Microbispora sp. ZYX-F-249: one gene and its partner. The protein of the gene in region 1 binds, or shares a complex with, the protein of each later gene. Links are inferred from orthologs where the notes say so. Each region holds a gene or a part of one and is shown in the gene's direction. Other genes may lie near its edges. The genes, in order: dnaG and dnaB.

Evidence for each region.
Region 2: the proteins of dnaG (region 1) and dnaB are in contact, whole or in part, in a crystal structure (PDB 2R6A), measured with the Geobacillus stearothermophilus proteins. The link is inferred for Microbispora sp. ZYX-F-249 from one-to-one orthologs. Residues at the interface, in WP_049624496.1 of Geobacillus stearothermophilus: Lys456, Leu457, Leu458, Pro459, Ala460, Asn463, Ala464, Leu467, Leu535, Leu536, Ile537, Ala538, Gln544, Glu545, Asp548, Tyr549, His552; in WP_033016901.1 of Geobacillus stearothermophilus: Ser13, Glu15, Ala16, Gln18, Glu91, Leu92, Asp94, Ala95, Val96, Pro97, Thr98, Ala99, Ala100, Asn101, Tyr104, Tyr105, Ile108.

The regions. Positions count from the first base shown.
Region 1 is NZ_JBDJAW010000011.1:41,668-51,335, reverse strand. What follows is about bases 3,510-6,416. They hold dnaG (DNA primase), read left to right. Parts: upstream 3,510-3,956; coding sequence 3,957-5,876; downstream 5,877-6,416. Other genes in these bases: rpoD (RNA polymerase sigma factor RpoD), read left to right, coding at 6,023-6,416; AAH991_RS15445 (M23 family metallopeptidase), read right to left, coding at 3,510-3,810. In the rest of the region: AAH991_RS15460 (M14 family metallopeptidase), read left to right, coding at 1-670; AAH991_RS15455 (hypothetical protein), read right to left, coding at 667-1,458; AAH991_RS15450 (deoxyguanosinetriphosphate triphosphohydrolase), read left to right, coding at 1,632-2,939; more of AAH991_RS15445, read right to left, coding at 2,956-3,509; more of rpoD, read left to right, coding at 6,417-7,162; AAH991_RS15430 (DUF8817 family protein), read left to right, coding at 7,306-8,034; AAH991_RS15425 (hypothetical protein), read left to right, coding at 8,156-8,659; AAH991_RS15420 (hypothetical protein), read left to right, coding at 8,692-9,603. UniProt on the Escherichia coli protein: RNA polymerase that catalyzes the synthesis of short RNA molecules used as primers for DNA polymerase during DNA replication.
Region 2 is NZ_JBDJAW010000001.1:386,440-395,999, reverse strand. Bases 1-2,799 are described here. They hold dnaB (replicative DNA helicase), read left to right. Parts: upstream 1-638; coding sequence 639-1,961; downstream 1,962-2,799. Other genes in these bases: AAH991_RS01775 (hypothetical protein), read left to right, coding at 2,700-2,799; AAH991_RS01780 (PadR family transcriptional regulator), read right to left, coding at 2,050-2,604; AAH991_RS01790 (MATE family efflux transporter), read right to left, coding at 1-304. In the rest of the region: more of AAH991_RS01775, read left to right, coding at 2,800-3,257; AAH991_RS01770 (carotenoid oxygenase family protein), read left to right, coding at 3,294-4,598; AAH991_RS01765 (metallophosphoesterase), read right to left, coding at 4,621-5,355; AAH991_RS01760 (SRPBCC family protein), read right to left, coding at 5,459-5,923; AAH991_RS01755 (helix-turn-helix domain-containing protein), read right to left, coding at 6,018-6,800; AAH991_RS01750 (ABC transporter permease), read right to left, coding at 6,870-7,619; AAH991_RS01745 (ABC transporter ATP-binding protein), read right to left, coding at 7,616-8,491; AAH991_RS01740 (sensor histidine kinase), read left to right, coding at 8,624-9,560. UniProt on the Escherichia coli protein: The main replicative DNA helicase, it participates in initiation and elongation during chromosome replication. Travels ahead of the DNA replisome, separating dsDNA into templates for DNA synthesis.

The DNA.
Region 1 (9,668 bases):
CTCGCCCGACGAGACGATCGACCGGGAGACCTCCCGCAACCGGGCGGCCGCGCTGCTGCTCGTCCAGAACGCCGACTGCGTCTACCGGGTCATCGGGAAGGAGTCCGCGTACTGCGGCACGGGCACGCCGCCCGCCGTCGTCTACTCCGACACCTTCGAGACCGCGACCGGCTGGACGGCGAACGCGGCGGGCTCCGACACGGCGACCTCGGGCGCGTGGGAGCGCGCCGACCCCGCCGCGACCTCCTCCAGCGGGGCCAAGCAGCTCGGCACCACGGTCAGCGGGAGCTACGACCTGGTCACCGGCGCCGCCGCCGGGACGAGCGCGGGGGACGGCGACGTCGACGGGGGAGTGACCACGATCACGTCACCGCCGATCACGCTGCCGGCCTCGGGGACGCTCACGCTGTCGTTGTCCTGGTATCTCGCCCACGGGTCCAACTCCTCCTCCGCCGACTACTTCCGCGTGAAGGTCATCGGCGGCACGACGAGCACGGTCTTCGAGCAGCTCGGCGCGGCCACCGACAGGGACGGCGCGTGGAGCGTCGCCACCGCGTCGCTGACCGGGTTCGCCGGCCAGACCGTGCGCATCCAGTTCGAGGCGGCCGACCTGGCGACCGCCAGTCTCGTGGAGGCCGGTGTCGACGACGTCCGCATCACCAGGAGCTAGACCCACTCCCAGCGGATGCCGCGTACGCCGGGCCGGGCGCCGGTGTCCACCAGGTGGGCGGTGCCGAACGCGTCGACGCGCAGCTCGCCGGTGTCGCGGGGCGGCGCCGACGCGTCCGGCGACCAGGTGTGGAAACACCGCACCGGCAGCCGCCCGCCCGTGAACCGCACCTGCACCAGATGCTGCTCGACCGGGTCCCGCAGGCGCCGGTCGTACCGGTCGGCCGGGGCGACGGCGGTGACGTACTCCACGACGTGGGTCTCGCCGGGGCCGAGCGGGTGCGGGAAGATCAGCTCGGTCAGGAGCCCCGTGCCGTCGTCGTCGCCGCGGCCGGGCCGGCACCACTCGGTGCGCAGCAGCCGGGTGCCCGCCGGATGGGCGACCACGTACCGGTCCACGCCCGGCGCGGCGGCCCGCAGCACGACGCGGGCGCTGACCCGGTGCCGCCGGCCGGTGCTCACCACCACCTGCTCGTGGTGGCTGAGCACGGTGAGCGTCTCCGGCCGCCGTCCCCGCGGGCGGGGCGGCCCGAGCAGGCCGATCAGGGCGTATTCGGGCAGGGACAAGATGACCTCGAGCTCCCGGACCGCCGCCAGGGAGGCGGCGCGCTCGGGCCGGGACCGGCCGCGCTGCCAGTAGCTGAGGCTCGACAGGCTGACCTCGAAGCCCCGCTCGCGCAGCCGCGAGTGCAGGCGGTCGAGGCTCAGGCCCCGCGCGCGGATGGCGGCCCGCAGGGCGCGCTCGAAGGGCCCGGACCGGAGGACCTCCGCGAGCTCGTCGTCCACCACCAGGGCTCCTCCCCGGAAGCGCCAGGGCGGCAAAAGCCGAGTATCACCCCCGGCCGCTTACCGGGCAAGAGGGCAATCTCCCATCGGACTACCGGATCTGTCGTGAAACCCGACCTTCGCGGGTACGCTCCATTCCCCGCCGCCACGGGGCTTGCCACAGGGAAGGAGGACGCATGGCCCGCTATGACGAGCACGACCAGGCACGATGGGTGCCTGAGCCGCCCGGCAACCCCGAGCGGAGCGCGTTCGAGCGGGACCGGGCACGCGTGCTCCACAGCGCCTCGCTGCGCAGGCTCGCCGCCAAGACGCAGGTGGTTGCCCCCGCCGACTGCACCGGCCTGCACAGCCCCCGTACGCGGCTGACCCACTCGCTGGAGTGCGCGCAGATCGGCCGGGAGATGGGCAAGGTCCTCGGCTGCGACCCCGACCTGGTGGAGACCGCCTGTCTCGCCCACGACCTCGGCCACCCCCCGTTCGGCCACAACGGGGAGGCCGCCCTCGACGAACTGGCGGCGCCGTGCGGCGGGTTCCAGGGCAACGCGCAGAACCTGCGCCTGCTGACCCGGCTTGAGGCCAAGGTCATCACCGAGGACGGCCGCAGCGCCGGGCTCAACCTCACCCGGGCGACGCTCGACTCGGTGTGCAAGTACCCCTGGGCCGGGTCCTCCTGCCGGATTCCGGGCGTCCCGCTCGCCGGGGAGGGCCAGCCGTACTGCGTCTACCCCGACGACCTGGCGGTCTTCCGGTGGGTGCGGGAGGGCGCGCCCGACTACGCGGTCGGCTTCGAGGCGCAGGTCATGGACTGGGCCGACGACGTGGCGTACTCGGTGCACGACCTGGAGGACGCGCTGACCTGCGGCCACGTCACGATGGCGGCGCTGCGCGACCCGGAGGAGCGGCTGGAGGTGTGCCGCCTGACGAGGCAGTGGTACACGCCCGACGCCGGTCTGGAGGAGCTGTCGGAGACCTTCGCGCGGCTGATCACCGAGCCGCTGTGGCCCGCCGCCTTCGACGCCGGGCTCGCCGACCTCGCCGCGCTCAAGCGGCTCACCAGCGCGCTCATCGGCCGGCTGTGCCGCTCCGCGCAGGACGCCACGCGCGAGGCGTACGGCTGCCGCCCGGCGCCCGCCGGCCGGAGCGCCCCGGGACGGTACGACGCGGACCTGGTGGTGCCGAGGACCACCCGGCTGGAGTGCGCGCTGCTCAAGGGCGTGACGGCGCACTACGTGATGTCGCGGGAGGACCACCACGCCGTCCAGGCCCGGCAGCGGGAGATCATCGCCGAGCTCGGCGATCTCATCCTCCGGGGCGCCCCGGCGACCCTGGAGCCCGCCCTGCGGCCGCAGTTCGAGCAGGCCGCCGACGACGCGGGACGGCTGCGCGCGGTGGTGGACCAGATCGCCTCGCTCACCGACGCGTCCGCCATGGGCTGGCACCGGCGCATGTCCGTGGCCGCGCACCGCCGCCTCAAGGCGGGCTGACCGCGTTCACGGCGTCTCAGAGCGGGATGACGACCGTGTCGTCGTCCTTGTCGTTCTTCTTCTTGGGCGGCTTGGTCTCGTCCGGGGTGGGCGTCGTGGGCTGCTTCGTGGAGGAGTTGGACGAGCTGGACGAGCACAGTTGCGTGCAGGGCGGGGTGGCTCCCAGTTTCTTGCGCAGCGTGAGCATCGCCTTGCGGGGGGAGACCGTGCGGTTGCCGTCGTCCCAGGCGTCCAGGTACGGCCACGGCGGCACGATGCCCCGGCGGACCCACCAGTACTGCGGCTCGACCGGCCAGGAGATGGCGAAGTAGAGGTTGCTCGCGGTGTCGCGGGCGTTGCCCGTGTTGCCCACCCGGCCGAGCGGCTGCCCCGCCTTGACCTTGGTGCCCGGTGTGACGCCCTCCTCGACGGAGTCGAGGTGACCGCCGAGGTACAGCACGCCGTCCTCGCCCTTGACCGTGACGAACCGGCCCTCCCGGTCGGGGCCGCGGTCGGTGGAGGGCGCCCAGGCGTTGTTGACGTTCACCTCCTGCACGACGCCGTCCACCGGCGAGACGAACGCGCAGCCCTTCTTCGCCCAGATCGTGGTCTTGGGGAGCACGAGCAGCTTGCGGGAGTACGACACCTTGCAGCCCTTGATGGGGAAGGCGTACGTGTAGGGGGACATCTTCGGCGGCGGGACCCGCACCGGCTCGTCCCCGGGCGGGGGCACGACGTGGCCGGGCTGGGAGTCGTCGGTGGTGGCCGTGATGCTGTTTCCGGGCGGCGGCGTGGGCGGCAGCGTGCTCACTCCCGCGACCCCGGCGGGCGCGCCGCAGGACGCCGCGACGAACGCGGCGCCGGCGAGGGCGGCCAGTCTCCCCGATCGCATGATCTCCACCTGGTCGACGTTATCGAACCTTTCCTTTGTAACGGACCAAGACGTACATCACGACCTGTTCCGGAAAGTCGTGACATGTCCTCTGCGTCGGCGGCGGGGCGTCCGGGCTGTCGGAGGCAGGCCCTAGACTCGCCAGCGTGGCAGGGCGAAGCGGTCGGATCAGTGACGAGGACATCGCGCTCGTGCGGGAGCGCTCGCCGATCGCCGACGTCGTCGGCGAGCACATCCAGCTCCGCAACGCGGGCGGGGGCAACCTGAAGGGCCTGTGCCCGTTCCACGACGAGAAGTCGCCCTCCTTCAACGTCACCCCGGCCCGGGGCTACTACTACTGCTTCGGCTGCGCCGAGGGCGGCGACGTCATCACGTTCGTCCGCAAGATCGAGAACCTGACGTTCACCGAGGCGGTCGAGCGGCTCGCCCAGCGCGCCGGCATCCAGCTCCGCTACGAGCAGGGCGGCTACGTGCCGGGACGCGAGCAGGGCGAGCGGCTGCGCTTGATCGAGGCGCACCGCGCCGCCGCCGAGTTCTACGCCGAGCGGCTGTCCGCCCCGGAGGCGGCGCCCGGGCGGCGCTTCCTGTCCGAGCGCGGCTTCGAGCGGGCCGACGCCGAGCACTTCGGGGTCGGCTACGCGCCCAACGAGTGGGAGGCGCTGTCGCGGCATCTGATGGCCCGCGGGTTCACCTCCCAGGAGCTGATCAAGGGCGGCCTGGCCCGCGAGGGCAGGCGCGGCCCCGTCGACCGGTTCCGCGGGCGGCTCGTCTGGCCGATCCGCGACATCACCGGAGACGTCATCGGTTTCGGCGCGCGCAAGCTGCTCGACTCCGACGACGGCCCCAAATACCTGAACACCCCCGAGAGCCCGATCTATCACAAGAGCTCGGTGCTGTACGGCGTGGACCTCGCCAAGCGGGAGATCGCCAAGCGGTCCCAGGCCGTCATCGTGGAGGGCTACACCGACGTCATGGCCTGCCATCTGGCCGGCGTGCCGACCGCGGTGGCCACCTGCGGCACCTCCTTCGGCGAGGACCACATCAAGGTGCTGCGCCGGCTGCTGCTCGACCAGGCCGAGTTCCGGGGTGAGGTGATCTTCACCTTCGACGGCGACTCGGCCGGGCAGAAGGCCGCCCTGCGCGCGTTCGCCGACGAGCAGAAGTTCGTCACGCAGACGTTCGTCGCCGTGCAGCCCGACGGCCTCGACCCCTGCGACCTGCGGGTCAAGCAGGGCGACGCCGCCGTGCGCGACCTGATCGCCGGCCGCGAGCCGCTGTTCGCCTTCGCGATCCGCAGCACTCTGTCCCGCTACGACCTCAACACCAACGAGGGCCGCCTGGCCGCTCTCGACGCCGCCGCGCCCGTCGTGGCCTCGATCAAGGACCCGGGGCTGCGCAAGACCTACGTGGTGGACCTCGACCGCTGGCTCGGCTTCATGGACGAGGGCTTCGTCATCCAGCGCGTCCAGCAGGTCGTGGGGCGGACGCAGGACGGCGCGCACGCTCCCGGGCGCAGGCAGCCGGGCCGTACGGCGGCGCCGGCGCAGTCCGCGGCCGTGCGGCAGGAGCCCCTGGACCCCGCCGTCCGCCTGGAGGCGGAGGCGCTCAAGCTCGCCGTGCAGCGGCCCGCGCTGCTCGGGCCGGAGTTCGACGCGCTCGGCGCGGCGACGTTCACCCTGCCCGAGCACGTCGCCCTGTACGAGGTCGTCATGGCGGCGGGGGGGACCGTCGCCGGCGGCCCGGGCGGGCGCGAGTGGGTCGACCGGCTGCTGGAGCAGGCCGACGCCGGTGCGCCGGACGCGACCGGCCTCGACCTGAGGTCGCTCGTCACCCGGTTCGCGGTCGAGGCCGTGCGCGCCGACGTCAACGTCGAGGAGCGGTACGGCGCGGCCGTCCTGGCGAAGATCCAGGAGGTCGCGGTGGGCCGGGCCGTCGCCCAGGTGAAGTCGCGGCTGCAGCGGCTCAACCCGGTCGAGGAGCAGCAGGAGTACAACCGGCTGTTCGGTGAACTCGTGGCGCTGGAACAGCAGCGACGGGTGTTGCGAGAACGCGCGAGTGGGGCCTGAATAAACGTCCCTTTCCAGTCCTCACAGCGGTCAAACATATATTTTGATCTCGATTCGGTATTGACTTCCGCCTTACCTTGGGTGACAAAAATAGGCCTGCCATTTAGTGGTGCCTTTCCTGCACACTGTGTTGCGTGGGTGCATCGGTGCTGCCAAGCAGGCCGCCATCGGTAGACCAGGTGGCGGACCTCGTCGCGAAGGGAAGGGAACGCGGGAGCGTCACGGTTGAAGACGTGGCCGCCGCGCTCGACCGATCCGAGTTGCCCGCCGACGCGCTGGAACGCGTCGTGCGGATGCTCGCCGAGAACGGAGTTGAGGTCCTCGAGCCGCAAGGCGACGAGGAACCCGGCAAGCCGGACGAGGAGGATATCGGCAAACGCGCTCCGACCAGCGACCTGGTCAGGATCTACCTCCGGGAGATCGGCAGGGTTCCGCTGCTCACCGCCGAGGAGGAGGTGGAGCTGGCCAAGGCCATCGAAGCGGGCCTGTTCGCGGAGGACAAGCTCTGCGAGAGCCCCGCCGCCAGGTTCGCCCAGCCGGAGCTGGAGGACCTGGTCTGGGAGGGCGTCCGCGCCAAGCAGCGGCTCATCGAGGCCAATCTCAGGCTCGTGGTCTCCATCGCCAAGCGCTATGTGGGCCGCGGAATGCTGTTCCTGGATCTCATTCAGGAGGGCAATCTCGGCCTCATCCGCGCGGTCGAGAAATTCGACTACACCAAGGGATACAAGTTCTCGACCTACGCGACGTGGTGGATTCGCCAGGCGATCACCCGGGCGATCGCCGACCAGGCGAGAACGATCCGGATTCCCGTGCACATGGTCGAGACGATCAATAAATTGGTCCGGGTGCAGCGGCAGCTCCACCAGGATCTCGGCCGGGAGCCCGCGCCCGAGGAGATCGCCGCAGAGATGGACCTGCCCATCGACCGCGTGGTGGAGATCCAGCGCATCGCGCAGGAGCCGGTCTCGCTTCAGGCGCCGATCGGCGAGGAGGACTCCGATCTCGGCGACTTCATCGAGGACGCCGACGCGGTGGTGCCGATGGAGGCCGCGGCCTTCATCATGCTGCAGGACCAGCTCGACGACATCCTGGCCACCCTGTCGGAGCGCGAGCAGCGGATCATCCAGCTCCGGTTCGGCCTCTCCGACGGTCACCCCCGCACGCTGGAGGAGGTCGGCAGGGAGTTCGGCGTGACGCGTGAGCGCATCCGCCAGATCGAGTCCAAGACGCTGGCCAAGCTGCGCCACCCCACCCGGGCCCAGATGCTCCGGGACTACCTGGACTGACGCTTCTCGGACGCGGACGAGCGCCTCCCGGCTCACGGGAGGCGCTCGTCGCGTTCCGGGCCCGCAGGGGTGCTTGGATCGATCCATATGCGGGCCGTGCCGGGGGCTGCGACCATCGCCGGGCGATCCGAAAGGTGGATGACATGAGTGAGCCCGCGGTCCGGCCGAACGAGACGACGGTGCCGTTGCTGCCGTGCGCGTCGCCGGAGGAGACCCTGGCGTTCTACGAGGCGCTGGGATTCGAGGCGACCTACAAACAGACCAAGCCCTATGTCTATCTGGCGCTGCGGTGGAGCGGATTCGAGCTGCACTTCGGCCCGGCGCCCAAGGACCTGGATCCGGCCCGGGAGCATTCCGGAGGCTGCCTGGTCATGGTCGACGCCGTGGCGCCCTACCACGCGGCGTTCGTCGCGGCGATGCGCCGCGTCCATGGGAAGGTGCTGAGCTCCGGCCTGCCGCGGATCACCCGCTACCGGCCCGGCGCGTCCCGGTTCACGCTGATGGATCCGTCCGGCAACTCGATCATCTTCATCCAGCGCGACGAGCCGGCCGAGCTGGAGTACGGCGGTTCGAAGAAGCTGACGGGCCTGGCCAAGGCGCTCGACAACGCCCGGATACTGCGCGAGTTCAAGAACGACGACCTGCAGGCCTTCCGCGCGCTCAAGTCCGCCGTGCGCAGGCACGCCGTGGACGCCTCGCCGGTCGAGCGGGCCATCGTCCTGTGCCACCTCGTCGACCTGGCCACGGTCCTCGGTGAGCCCGCCGATCCCTGGCTCACCGATCTGCGTGGTCTGGAGCTCACCGCCGACGACAGGCGGCGTGTCGAGTCGGAACTCGGGCATCTCGCCGGACTCCGGGAGTGGCTCCCCTGAGCGCGGAGCGGCTCCTCGCCCGGGTCGCACGGATCCCGCGCTCGGAGCCGTGCGACAGGAGGGGCGGGGCCGCCGGATAGCCTCGGGGGTGTTATCGGTCGTCGTACGCTGGCGGTGCCTCTTGACTCCTCCCAAGCCCTCGCTGTCCCGCCTGTTCGGCTCCCGGCTGCCCCGTGAGGTCCGTACGGCTCTCGCGCTGGAGAGCGGGGAGCGCCCGATCAGCCACGCGCGTACGCCGGAGGGCGGCCACGCCGTCGCCACCACGCGGGCGCTGTACCTGCCGGACGGGCCGCGCCTGCCGTGGCACCTCATGGACAAGGCGGTGTGGGACGAGGAGGGCGTGACGGTCACGATGACGGACGGATCCGTCCACCGGTCCCTCCTGCCCGAGCCGGGCAGGCTGCCGGAGACGATCCGCGAGCGGGTGACCTCGACGATCGTCGCGAGCCGCCATGTGACCATCGACGGCCGCGGGGGAGTGCGCCTCGTCGCCCGCCGGATCCCCGGCTACGACACCCCGCGCTGGGAGTTCATCTTCGACCCCGGCCTCGACGCGAAGGACCCGGGCCTGCGCGCGCACGCCGAGCAGGCGCTCGAAGAGGTACGGCGCAGCCTCGGCGTCTGACGTCGGCACGGGCCATGGAATGATCACTTCGCATGAAATGGCGAGTGATGACGGCGGCTGTGCTCGGGATCGCGGCTCTGCCGGTGCCCGCGCAGGCGGCGGCGGTCGACGTGGTGGCCGCCGTGCGGCGGCTTGAGGCCCAGGGCAGCCCGGTGAAGATCTTCCAGCACACGTCGGTCGCCTGGCCGCGCGACCCGCGGGTGGACGAGTTGCCCCGCGGCTACTGCAAGGGCGGGAGCAGCGACCCCCACGTGACGGGCATGGCGCGGCTGGGCCCCGGCGGGGTCGTGGCCGCGGACATGAAGCGGTCGATGCTGTGGGACAACTGCAGTCTGCAGTTTCTGAGAGAGGACGCCGCAGGCGGCGACCGGCGCGCGGGTGACCTCGCCCGGGTCGGTTTGGCGGCACATCGTGTGCGCAGCGTCGGCGCCGTGCTCTACGGCGCGGGCCCGGCGTACGGCGGCACGTCGTGGGCGAAGATCGGGAAGGCGCCCGGCGGCGCGGCGCTCTACGGTGACCAGATCATCGACGCCTTCGACCTCGGGACGCTCAAAGCCCTGGTCGCCTCCGCGTCGAGCAGCAGACCGGGATCGGCGGTCCACGATGCCGACGACCGCGCGGTCAAGAAGACGTGGAGCTACCGCGGCACGACCACCTTCGGCAAGCTGTTCGCGATGTCCAAGTCGTTCCGGACCATGCTCGGCGGGCGGCTCGACCCCCGGTTCGGCGCGATCACCGTCTTCTGGGGGATCGCCACCGACCTGACCGGGAAGCCGATCGTGGTCCAGGCGGTGTGGCGGCCCGGCAAGGGCTATGCGGCGGAGTCCGTGGCCGTCGCCACCCGCTTCAGCTGGGACGTGAAAGCCTCCATCACGGCCCCCCGCACCCGCAGGACCGCGCGGGACCCCTACGGGGACGACGTCGCCGACCTGTTCCGTCCCTGAGCGTGTCCTGCCGGGGCCGTACGGTGCGGGGTGCCGATCGGGCGTGATCTCGGCGCGGTTGCTCT
Region 2 (9,560 bases), on another replicon or contig:
CGGCCAGCCACAGGCCGTCCATCCCCTGGCGCATCGCCTGCCTGACGTCCCCCGCCCCCAGCCGCCGTGCGACCGCGGCCGTGGTGGCGTACGCGAGGAACACGCACAGCCCGACGAGAGCGGACAGGGCCGCGCTGGCCACGCCGAGAGCGCCGAGCGCAGGATCGGGGAGGTGGCCGACGATGGCGGAGTCGGTGAGCAGGAAGAGCGGCTCGGCTACCAGTGCCCCGAACGCCGGGATCGCGAGCCTGAGGATCTCCCTGTCGTGGGCACGGCCGTGTCCCGTTCCGGAGGTAAGTGGCATAAGCCTATTTTGCGGCTTACGGAGCCATGCTCGATCGGTATCAAAAACTTCGATGAGTTTCTTCCTTCCACAGGCCGTGGATACCGAAATCCCAGGTGGGAGCGGGCTTCCGGGCTGCGGCCACATCTCTGTCCACAGGGTCGTCCCCAGGGTTTTCACATGTCGCACGCACGGACTGCACACGTTGTCCACAGGGTTGTCCACTGGTCAAGTTGCCGCTCACCCCTGCGCTTGGGGAGACTTGCGCACCGGGTTGGTGATGCTGTGACCACCGGGCAGGGGGTGTGAGGTGAGCGTGCTCGACTTCCCGGGGGGACCGGGAGGCTCCGACTCGATGTTCGAGCGGACGCCGCCGCACAACATCGAGGCCGAGCAGTCGGTGCTGGGCGGCATGCTGCTGTCCAAGGACGCCATCGCCGACGTGATCGAGGTGCTGCGCGCCGACGACTTCTACCGGCCCGCCCATCAGATCGTCTTCGAAGTGATCACCGACCTGTACGGCCGGGGCGAGCCCGCCGACTCGGTGACCGTCTTCGACGAGCTGCAAAAGCGCGGCGAGGTCGCCCGCGTCGGCGGCGGCGCCTACCTGCACACGCTGACCGCGATCGTGCCCACTGCCGCGAACGCCGGCTACTACGCGAAGATCGTCCGGGAGCAGGCCGTCCTGCGCCGCCTCATCGAGGCGGGCACCCGCATCGTCTCCTACGGGTACGGCGGCCAGGGCGAGGAGGTCGACGACCTGGTCGACCGCGCCCAGGCCGAGATCTACAAGGTCACTGAGCGCCGCACCTCCGAGGACTACCTCCCGCTGGCGGAGATCATGCCGTCGGCGCTGGACGAGATCGAGGCCATCGGCAGCCGGGGCGGACAGATGGTCGGCGTCCCGACCGGCTTCCAGGACCTCGACGCCCTGACGAACGGCCTCCACCCCGGCCAGATGATCGTCGTGGCCGCCCGTCCCGCAATCGGAAAAAGCACCCTAGGTCTGGATTTCGCCCGATCCGCGGCGATCAAGCATGGGATGACCACGGTCATCTTCTCGCTGGAGATGTCGCGCAACGAGATCACCATGCGTCTGCTGTCGGCCGAGGCGCGGGTGGCGCTGCACACCATGCGCTCGGGCATGATGAGCGACGACGACTGGACGCGGATGGCCCGCCGGATGGGCGAGGTCGCCGAGGCGCCGCTGTTCATCGACGACTCCCCGAACATGTCGATGATGGAGATCCGGGCGAAGTGCCGCCGCCTGAAGCAGCGTCACGACCTGCGCTTCGTGATCGTCGACTATCTCCAGCTCATGAGCTCGCCCAAGAAGACCGAGAGCCGCCAGCAGGAGGTCTCCGAGCTGTCCCGGGCCCTGAAGCTGCTGGCCAAGGAGCTGGAGGTGCCGGTCATCGCGATCTCCCAGCTCAACCGTGGTCCCGAGCAGCGTACGGACAAGCGCCCACAGGTGTCGGACCTGCGTGAATCGGGGTCCATCGAGCAGGACGCCGACATGGTCATCCTGCTGCACCGGGAGGACGCGTACGAGCGGGAGTCACCGCGTGCTGGCGAGGCGGACCTGATCGTGGCCAAGCACCGTAACGGCCCGACGGCCACGGTCACGGTGGCCTTCCAGGGCCACTACAGCCGCTTCGTCGACATGGCCACCCACTGACGACCGGGCCGAGGCGCCCGGCCGGCCCGCAGCGCCCGAGGCGCGGCGGCGCGGGGCGTCGGACGCCGCCGGGCCCGTGGAGGTTTCGTCACTCGGCCGTGGTGTGCCCGGCTTTCTGCTGCTCCAGCGCCGCCACCCGGGCGGCCGCCCACTCGGCCCAGTCGCGCTGCGCGGCGGTCAGGCGCAGACCCCACTCCAGCGCGATGTCGCCGTACAGGCGCAGCGCGTCGTCGCCCTCGCTGATGACGAACTCGCGGATGCCGCGGAGCTGGTCGTGCTCGTGGACGGCCCGCTCGGCCAGCCGCTCCAGGTAGCCGCGGGCGGCCTCGGCGTCGACCTGGTCGAGGAAGAAGACACGCAGCAGCATGTCGCTGCGCCGGGTCTGGTTGGGTGACACCTCGACGAGCCAGTGGCGCAGCTCGGCGTGACCCTCCTCGGTGATCTCGTACTCCTTGCGCCCGCGCGGGCCCTCCGCGACGACCCGCACCAGGCCCTCCTTCGACAGCCGGCCGAGCTCGGCGTAGAGCTGGCTCTGGGTGGCGGGCCAGACGCTGGCCAGGGAGATCTCGAAGGTCTTCAGCAGGTCGTACCCGCTGGCGGGCCCGGCCGAGAGCAGGCCGAGCATGGCGTGACGAAGGCTCATGGGTCCGATCGTACATTCCTGTGTTGACATGTCGCCAGTGGAGGTTCTACTTTCGACATGTCACTTATGGAACGTCGAACCTAAGGAATCCCCCGGTGCTCCGTTACGTCCTCACCTTCCTCCCCTGGATCGCCTTCGCCGTCCTCAGCACGAACGGTGAGGCCAGGATCGGTGCCGCGGCCGCGCTCCTCGTCTCGGTCGTGCTGCTCGCGGCCGACCGCCGGGCGGGGCGCGGCTGGGACGAGTTGGTCATCGAGCTGAGCTCGGGGGTCTTCTTCGCCGGTCTCACGCTCATCGCGTTCACGGTCTCGCCGGCGCCCTTCGGCGAGTACGGCCCGGCCGTGTCGGTGGCCTGGCTGGCCCTCACCGCCTGGGGGTCGCTGGCCATCGGCAAGCCGTTCACGCTGGGCATCGCCCGCCGGACCACCCCCGCCGAGGTGCACGCGACCCCGCTGTTCCAGCGGGTCAACGCCGTCATCACCGCCGTGTGGGCCGCCGGGTTCACGCTGAACGCGGCCGGCCTCGCCCTGCTGTTCGCCCTGGCCCCGCACGCCACCGCCGCGATCATCGCGGTGAAGGTCTGCGGCTTCGCCCTGCCGGCCCTGTTCACCATCCGCTACCCCCAGATCGTCCGCGCCCGTTACGCCGCCTGAAGCGCCCGCTACGCCGCCTGAAGGGAGTCCCCCGACATGACAGAGCCGACCGCCTCCTACCTGACCGGCCGCCTCGCCCCGGTCCCCGACGAGATCGACGCCCTCGACCTGCCCGTCGAGGGGACCCTGCCGCCCGAGCTCACCGGCCGCTACTTCCGCAACGGCCCCAACCCCCGTCCCGGGGAGGACCCGGGGCACTGGTTCGTCGGCCACGGCATGATCCACGGCATCCGGCTGCGCGACGGGCGGGCCGAGTGGTACCGCAACCGCTGGGTGCGCACCACCCGCTTCGACGGCGCGCCCTACGTGCACGAGCGCGGCGTGGACCTCGCCGCCGTTCCCGCCAACACGCACGTCATCCGGCACGCCGACAAGATCCTCGCGCTGGTGGAGAACGGCCTGCCGTACGTGATGACGCCGGAGCTCGACACGGTCGGCCCGTGCGACTTCGGCGGGCGGCTGGCCACGGCGATGACCGCGCACCCGAAGGAGGACCCGGTCACCGGGGAGCTGCACTTCTTCGGGTACGGCTGGGCCGAGCCCTACCTCACCTACCACCGCCTGTCCGCGGGCGGCGAACTGGTGGAGAGCCGGCCGGTGGACGTGCCCGGGCCGACCATGGCCCACGACTTCGCGATCACCGAGAACCACGTGGTGTGGCTCGACCTGCCGGTCGTCTTCGACTTCGACCTGGTGGGCCGGGGCATGCCGTACCGGTGGGACGACTCCTACGGCGCGCGGCTGGGCGTGATGAGCCGCAGGACCGGCGACGTGCGGTGGTTCGAGATCGACCCCTGCTACGTCTTCCACGTGGGCAACGCGAGCGAGGACGAGCACGGGCGCGTCCTCGTCGACGCCGTGCGCTACTCGCCGGGGGCGTTCTGCGGCTTCTGGCCGACCATCGGCGGCACGGCCAACCCGGCCGCCCACACCGGGGGCGCCGCCCTGCACCGCTGGATCCTCGACCCCGCCACCGGTGTCGCCAAGGACGAGCAGCTCGACGACCTGGACGTCGAGTTTCCCACGATCAACGAGGCGCGCACCGGTCTGACCAGCCGTTACATCTATGCCGTCAGCAAGGGCGCGATCCTGAAGTACGACACCGCGACCGGCGTGAGCCGGGCGCACGAGACCGGCGAGCGCGCGCCCGGCGAGGCCGTGTTCGTCCCCGCCTCGGACGCGAAGGCCGAGGACGAGGGCTGGCTGCTGTCGATCGCGGGCACCGAGCACGGCGCGGAGCTGCTGGTGCTCGACGCGTCGGACCTGGCCCGGGTGGCGTCCGTACGGCTGCCGCGCCGGGTGCCCGCCGGGTTCCACGGCTCGTGGATTCCGGACGCCTGACGGGTCGTCAGGGCACGGGTCGTCAGGGCACGGGCCGGTAGTGCGTGATGATCCGGCCGTCGTCGAGCACGTGCAGGGCGATGGCCGGCGGCAGGTCGTGGTCGACCGGCGGGTGTGCCGAAGTCTCGGACGGCAGCAGCGCGGTGCTGACCACTCCCGGCGCGACCAGCAGCGGCAGCCCGGCGAACGTCGTGGCCGCGGCCGTGTGGGCGTGCCCGGCCAGCACCGCGATGGCGTGCGGGTGGCGGCCCAGGACCTCGGCCAGCCCTTCCGGCCGCCCGAGCCGGATCCCGTCGACGTACGGGATGCCGAGCGGGACGGCGGGGTGATGCATGCCGACGAAGGCCGGCACGCCGGGCGTGGCGGCGAGCACGGAGTCGAGCCAGGCCAGGGTGTCGTCGTCCAGCGCGCCCTCGGGCCGGCCGGGGATGCTGGAGTCGCACAGCGCGATCGTCGCATGGTCGAGGTTGAGCGCCTGGTTGACCGGGTGGTCGCCGTCCTGCTCCAGCAGGACCTTGCGGAGGTGGCCGCGCGCGTCGTGGTTGCCGGGGCACAGCACGAGCGGCACGTCGTCGCCGGAGAGCAGCTCGCGGACGATCTCGTACTCCTCCATCGCGCCGTGGTCCGCCAGGTCGCCGGTGAGCACGATGGCGTCGGGCCGCAGCGAACGGGCATAGGTGAGCGCGCGTGCGGCGCGCGAGGTGTTCCGCTCGCTTCCGTCGATGTGGATGTCGCTGACGTGCGCCAGCACGAGCATGTGCTACCTCCGGGCGATGGTGGGGACTCCAGCTTCTCACGCGAGAGGGCAGCGGTCAGGGTGGCGAAACGTGGCGACGGACCCTCGGGGCGGGTGACGCCGTTCAGGAGCCGTTCGCAGACCTCCCGGAGAGCCGTTCCGCGAGGATCCGGGCCCGGGCGAGCTGGACCTTACGTGCCTGGCCCGCCGCGAAGCCCAGCAGCAACCGGGACGCGCTCACGTCCAGCCGGTCGTCCATCCGGGTGCCGCCGTCCTGCGGGGACAGGTCGAACCGGTATCCCAGCTGTACGCCACCGGGGCTGCGCACCTGCCCGCGTACGGACAGGCCCCCGGCCGTGCGCTCGGTCAGCAGCGTGACGGCGATCGGGTTGTCGTACGACAGGCCGAGGAAGCGGAACCGCTCGACGGAGGTGTACCGCACGACCCCCGGCTCGGACCGGTCGACGTCACGCACGGCCACCACGAGCGGCGACAGGCCTACGTAGCTCTCGGGCGCCGTGAGGTGCTCGAAGACATCCTCCGGCGCGGCGTTCACGTGGAACGTGTTGGTCAGCACCCGTGTGGGCACCCTGCCCTCCCCCCACCCCGGCCTCCCCTTCATTCGGGTCTGGCTCGATGGGGGAATTGTGGCAGGGCCGCATCGCCGGGCGGACGCCGGTTGATCACGAAAGGAGGACGGCGGCCGTCGCGGCGTCGGCCGGATAGAACGACTCGATGGCCAGCTCGGAGACCGTGATGTCGAGCGGGGTGCCGAAGGTCGCCACGATGCTGAAGAACGACAGCTCCCGCCCGCCCCGCCGCACCCGCAGCGGCACCAGGATGTCCCCGGGGCCGGGCAGCTCCACTTCGGGCTCGGGCTGGTCGCAGGGGTAGTCGCGCAGCTCGGCGTACAGCTCGGAGAGCCGGGGATCGGCGGTGAGCGTGATCTGCCGGCGCAGCCGCCCGAGCAGGTGCGCCCGCCACTCGCCGAGGTTGAGGATGTGCGGGGCGAGCCCTTCCGGGTGCAGGCTCGCCCGCAGCACGTTGCTCAGCAGGTCGGGGTCGATCCCCTCGGCGAGCAGGGAGATGCCCTCGTTGGCGTCGACGAGGTCCCAGGCGCGGTCCACCACCACGGCCGGATAGGGGTCGTGGGCCGACAGCAGCCGCCGGACCGCGTCGTACACCGCGGCCATGCCCGGCGAGTCGAGCGGCGACTCGGTGTAGACGGGGGCGTATCCGGCGGCCAGCAGCAGGTGGTTGCGCTCGCGGAGCGGAAGATCGAGATGCTCGGCGAGGTGGAGCACCATGTCGCGGCTGGGGGTGGCCCGGCCGGTCTCCAGGAAGCTGATGTGCCGCGTGGAGATCTCGGCCTGGTTGGACAGGTCGAGCTGGCTCAGCCGCCGGTGCTCGCGCCACTGACGCAGGAGCTCGCCGAACGGCCGTTGATGAAGCGTGGCGACGGTCACGACACCGACGCTATCCGCTCGCCGAACGGCCCGGCGATTACCCGTGAGGTAGCCGCGGGGCCGCGGGGGCTAGTGCCAGCGGAACAGGCGGGCCGCGGCGAGGCCGGCGGCCAGTGCCCAGCCCGCCAGTACGGCGAGGTGGAGCGGCTGCGGGGCGTGCCCGCCCAGGGCGTCCACGAGGCCCTGGCCGAAGGCGCCGGTGGGGGTGAAGTCGCTGATCCGGCGCAGGACCTCGGGCATGAGCGCCCGGGGCAGCCACATCCCCGCGAGGAAGAGCAGGGGGAACATGAGGGCCGCCCCCGCGCCCTGGACGACCCGGGAGTTCGGTGCCACGGAGGCGAGCAGCAGCCCGAGGGCGAGCATGGCGACCGAGCCGAGGACGAAGACCATCGCGAACGCCCAGGGCGCCTTGGGCAGCGGCACCCCGAGGACCAGGTGGCCCACACCCAGCGTCAGCGCGGTCGCCACCACCGACGCCGCCACGTTGACGAGCAACTGGGCGGACAGCAGCGACGCCGGCCGTACCGGCGTGGTGGACATCCGCCGCAGCACGCCGCGCTCCCGATAGAGCACCAGGGCCGACGGCAGCGCGCTGAGCGCGAGCGTCACGATCGACAGCAGGATCATCATGCCCGTGAACGGCGCGTCCACGAAGCGCTGCCCGCCCAGCGACGGGTCGGCGTCCCGGAAGCCGGGAATCGTGCTGCCGAGCGCGAGCAGCAGGCCCACCGGCAGCACGACCACGAAGAACACGGCTGCGGGCTCGCGGAGGAACAGCCGGGCCTCCACCGCCGCGAGCTTTCCGAACGCCTTGGTCATGACTCCTCCTGGCCGGTGAGAACGAGAAACGCGTCGTCGAGGGTGGTGCGCTCCAGGCGCAGGTCCCGCATCCGGGACGCGGGCAGCACGGCGGTGACGGCGCTCAGCAGGTCGGCGGAGCCGGTGACCGTGACCTCCGCGCCGTTCCCGTCGCCGGTCACCGTGACGGACGTCACCTCGGGCAGCGCCCGAAGGCCGTCGACGGGCTCGCCGGTGTGGAAGACCAGGCGCTGCTCGCCGCCCGTGCGGGCGACGAGCCCGGCGGGCGTGTCCACCGCCCGCACGCGCCCCCGGGAGATGACCGCGACCCGGTCGCACAGGCGCTCCACCTCTTCCATGAAGTGGGTCACGAGCAGGACCGTCACGCCGCGGTCCCTGATCCGGGTGACCAGGTCCCACGTCTCGCGGCGGGCCTGCGGGTCGAGGCCGGTCGTGAGCTCGTCGAGTATCGCGACGCGCGGGTTTCCGACCAGCGCGAGCGCGACCGACAACCGCTGGCGCTGCCCGCCCGACAGCTTCGCGAAGGGCACGCGGAGGTCGAGCCCGGCCTCCGCGGCCAGGGCCCGCCAATCGGCCGGGCGGGAGTAGAACGAGGCGTAGAGCGCAAGCGCCTCCCCGACCCGGATCTTGTCGGGCAGCGAGCACTCCTGAAGTTGCACGCCGACCTGTTCCTTCAGGTCCGCGTCCACGGTGACCGTGCCCGCGGTGGGGGTGCGCAGCCCGGCGACGCACTCGACCGTCGTCGTCTTCCCCGCCCCGTTGCGGCCCACGATGCCGAAGACCTCGCCCTCCTTCACGGAGAACGACACGTCCTCGACCGCCACCCGCGTGCCGTACGTCTTGCGGAGGTGGTCCACGGTGATGATTGCCATGCCGACGACGCTAGAAAGAGGGCGGGCGGCCCGGAATGCGCCTGCGAACCCGGTGGGGGTGCACTTTTCCCCACCCCCATCGGGTGGCTCGGGCCACTGTGCCGGCCCGGCGCAAGCCCGCAAACTGGGTGCATGACCTCAGCTCGCCCGACTCTCGTCGCCCTCGGCAGGGGCGCCGCCCTCGCCGGCCTCGCCCTGCTGGGACAGGTCGCGGGCCTGGCGGTGCTGACCGCCATGCTGCTCACCTTCCTGGTCGGCCTGGTGATCGTCTTCCCGCCGGCCGTACGGCTCGCGCGGGCCGTGACCCGCACGCAACGGGGGCTGGCCGCGCGATGGTCGGGCATCTCGATCGACGAGCCCTATCTGCCCGCGCCGCCCCCACCGGTCCCGCAGGCCGACGGCTGGTACCGGGACGGCCGCACCCTGTACAAGAAGCCCACGATCCCGGCCTTCAACCTGCGGTGGAACTGGATGACCAAGGATCCGGCCACCTGGCGCGACTTCGCCTTCCTCATGGGGGATCTGTGGATGGGCGGCCTGCTCGTCGCCGCACCGCTGCTCGCGACCGCGTACGGCGCCGTCCGCCTGGCCACGGGCGACCCTTTGGGCGCGGCCTGGATCCTGCTTGCGGTGAGCACCGCGTACTGGTACGCCCCGTGGGCCGTGCGGGCGCACGGCAGGATCGCCGCCGCGCTGCTCGGGCCCACCGAGAAGGCCAGGCTGGCCCAGCAGGTCAGCCGCCTGGACGCGGCGCGCACCGAGGTCGTCGACTCGCAGGCCGCCGAACTGCGCCGGATCGAGCGCGACCTGCACGACGGCGCCCAGGCCCGCCTCGTCGCGATCGGCATGACGATCGGCGCGGCCGAGCAGCTGCTGGACAGCGACCCGCAGGCCGCCAGGGCGCTGCTGGGCAAGGCGAGCGAGGCCTCGGCGACCGCGCTGCAGGAGCTCCGGCGGCTGGTGCGCGGCATCCATCCCCCGGTGCTGGCCGAGCGTGGTCTCGGTGACGCCGTACGCGCCCTCGCCCTGGACAGTCCGCTGCGCGTCCACGTCACGGTCGACCTGCCGG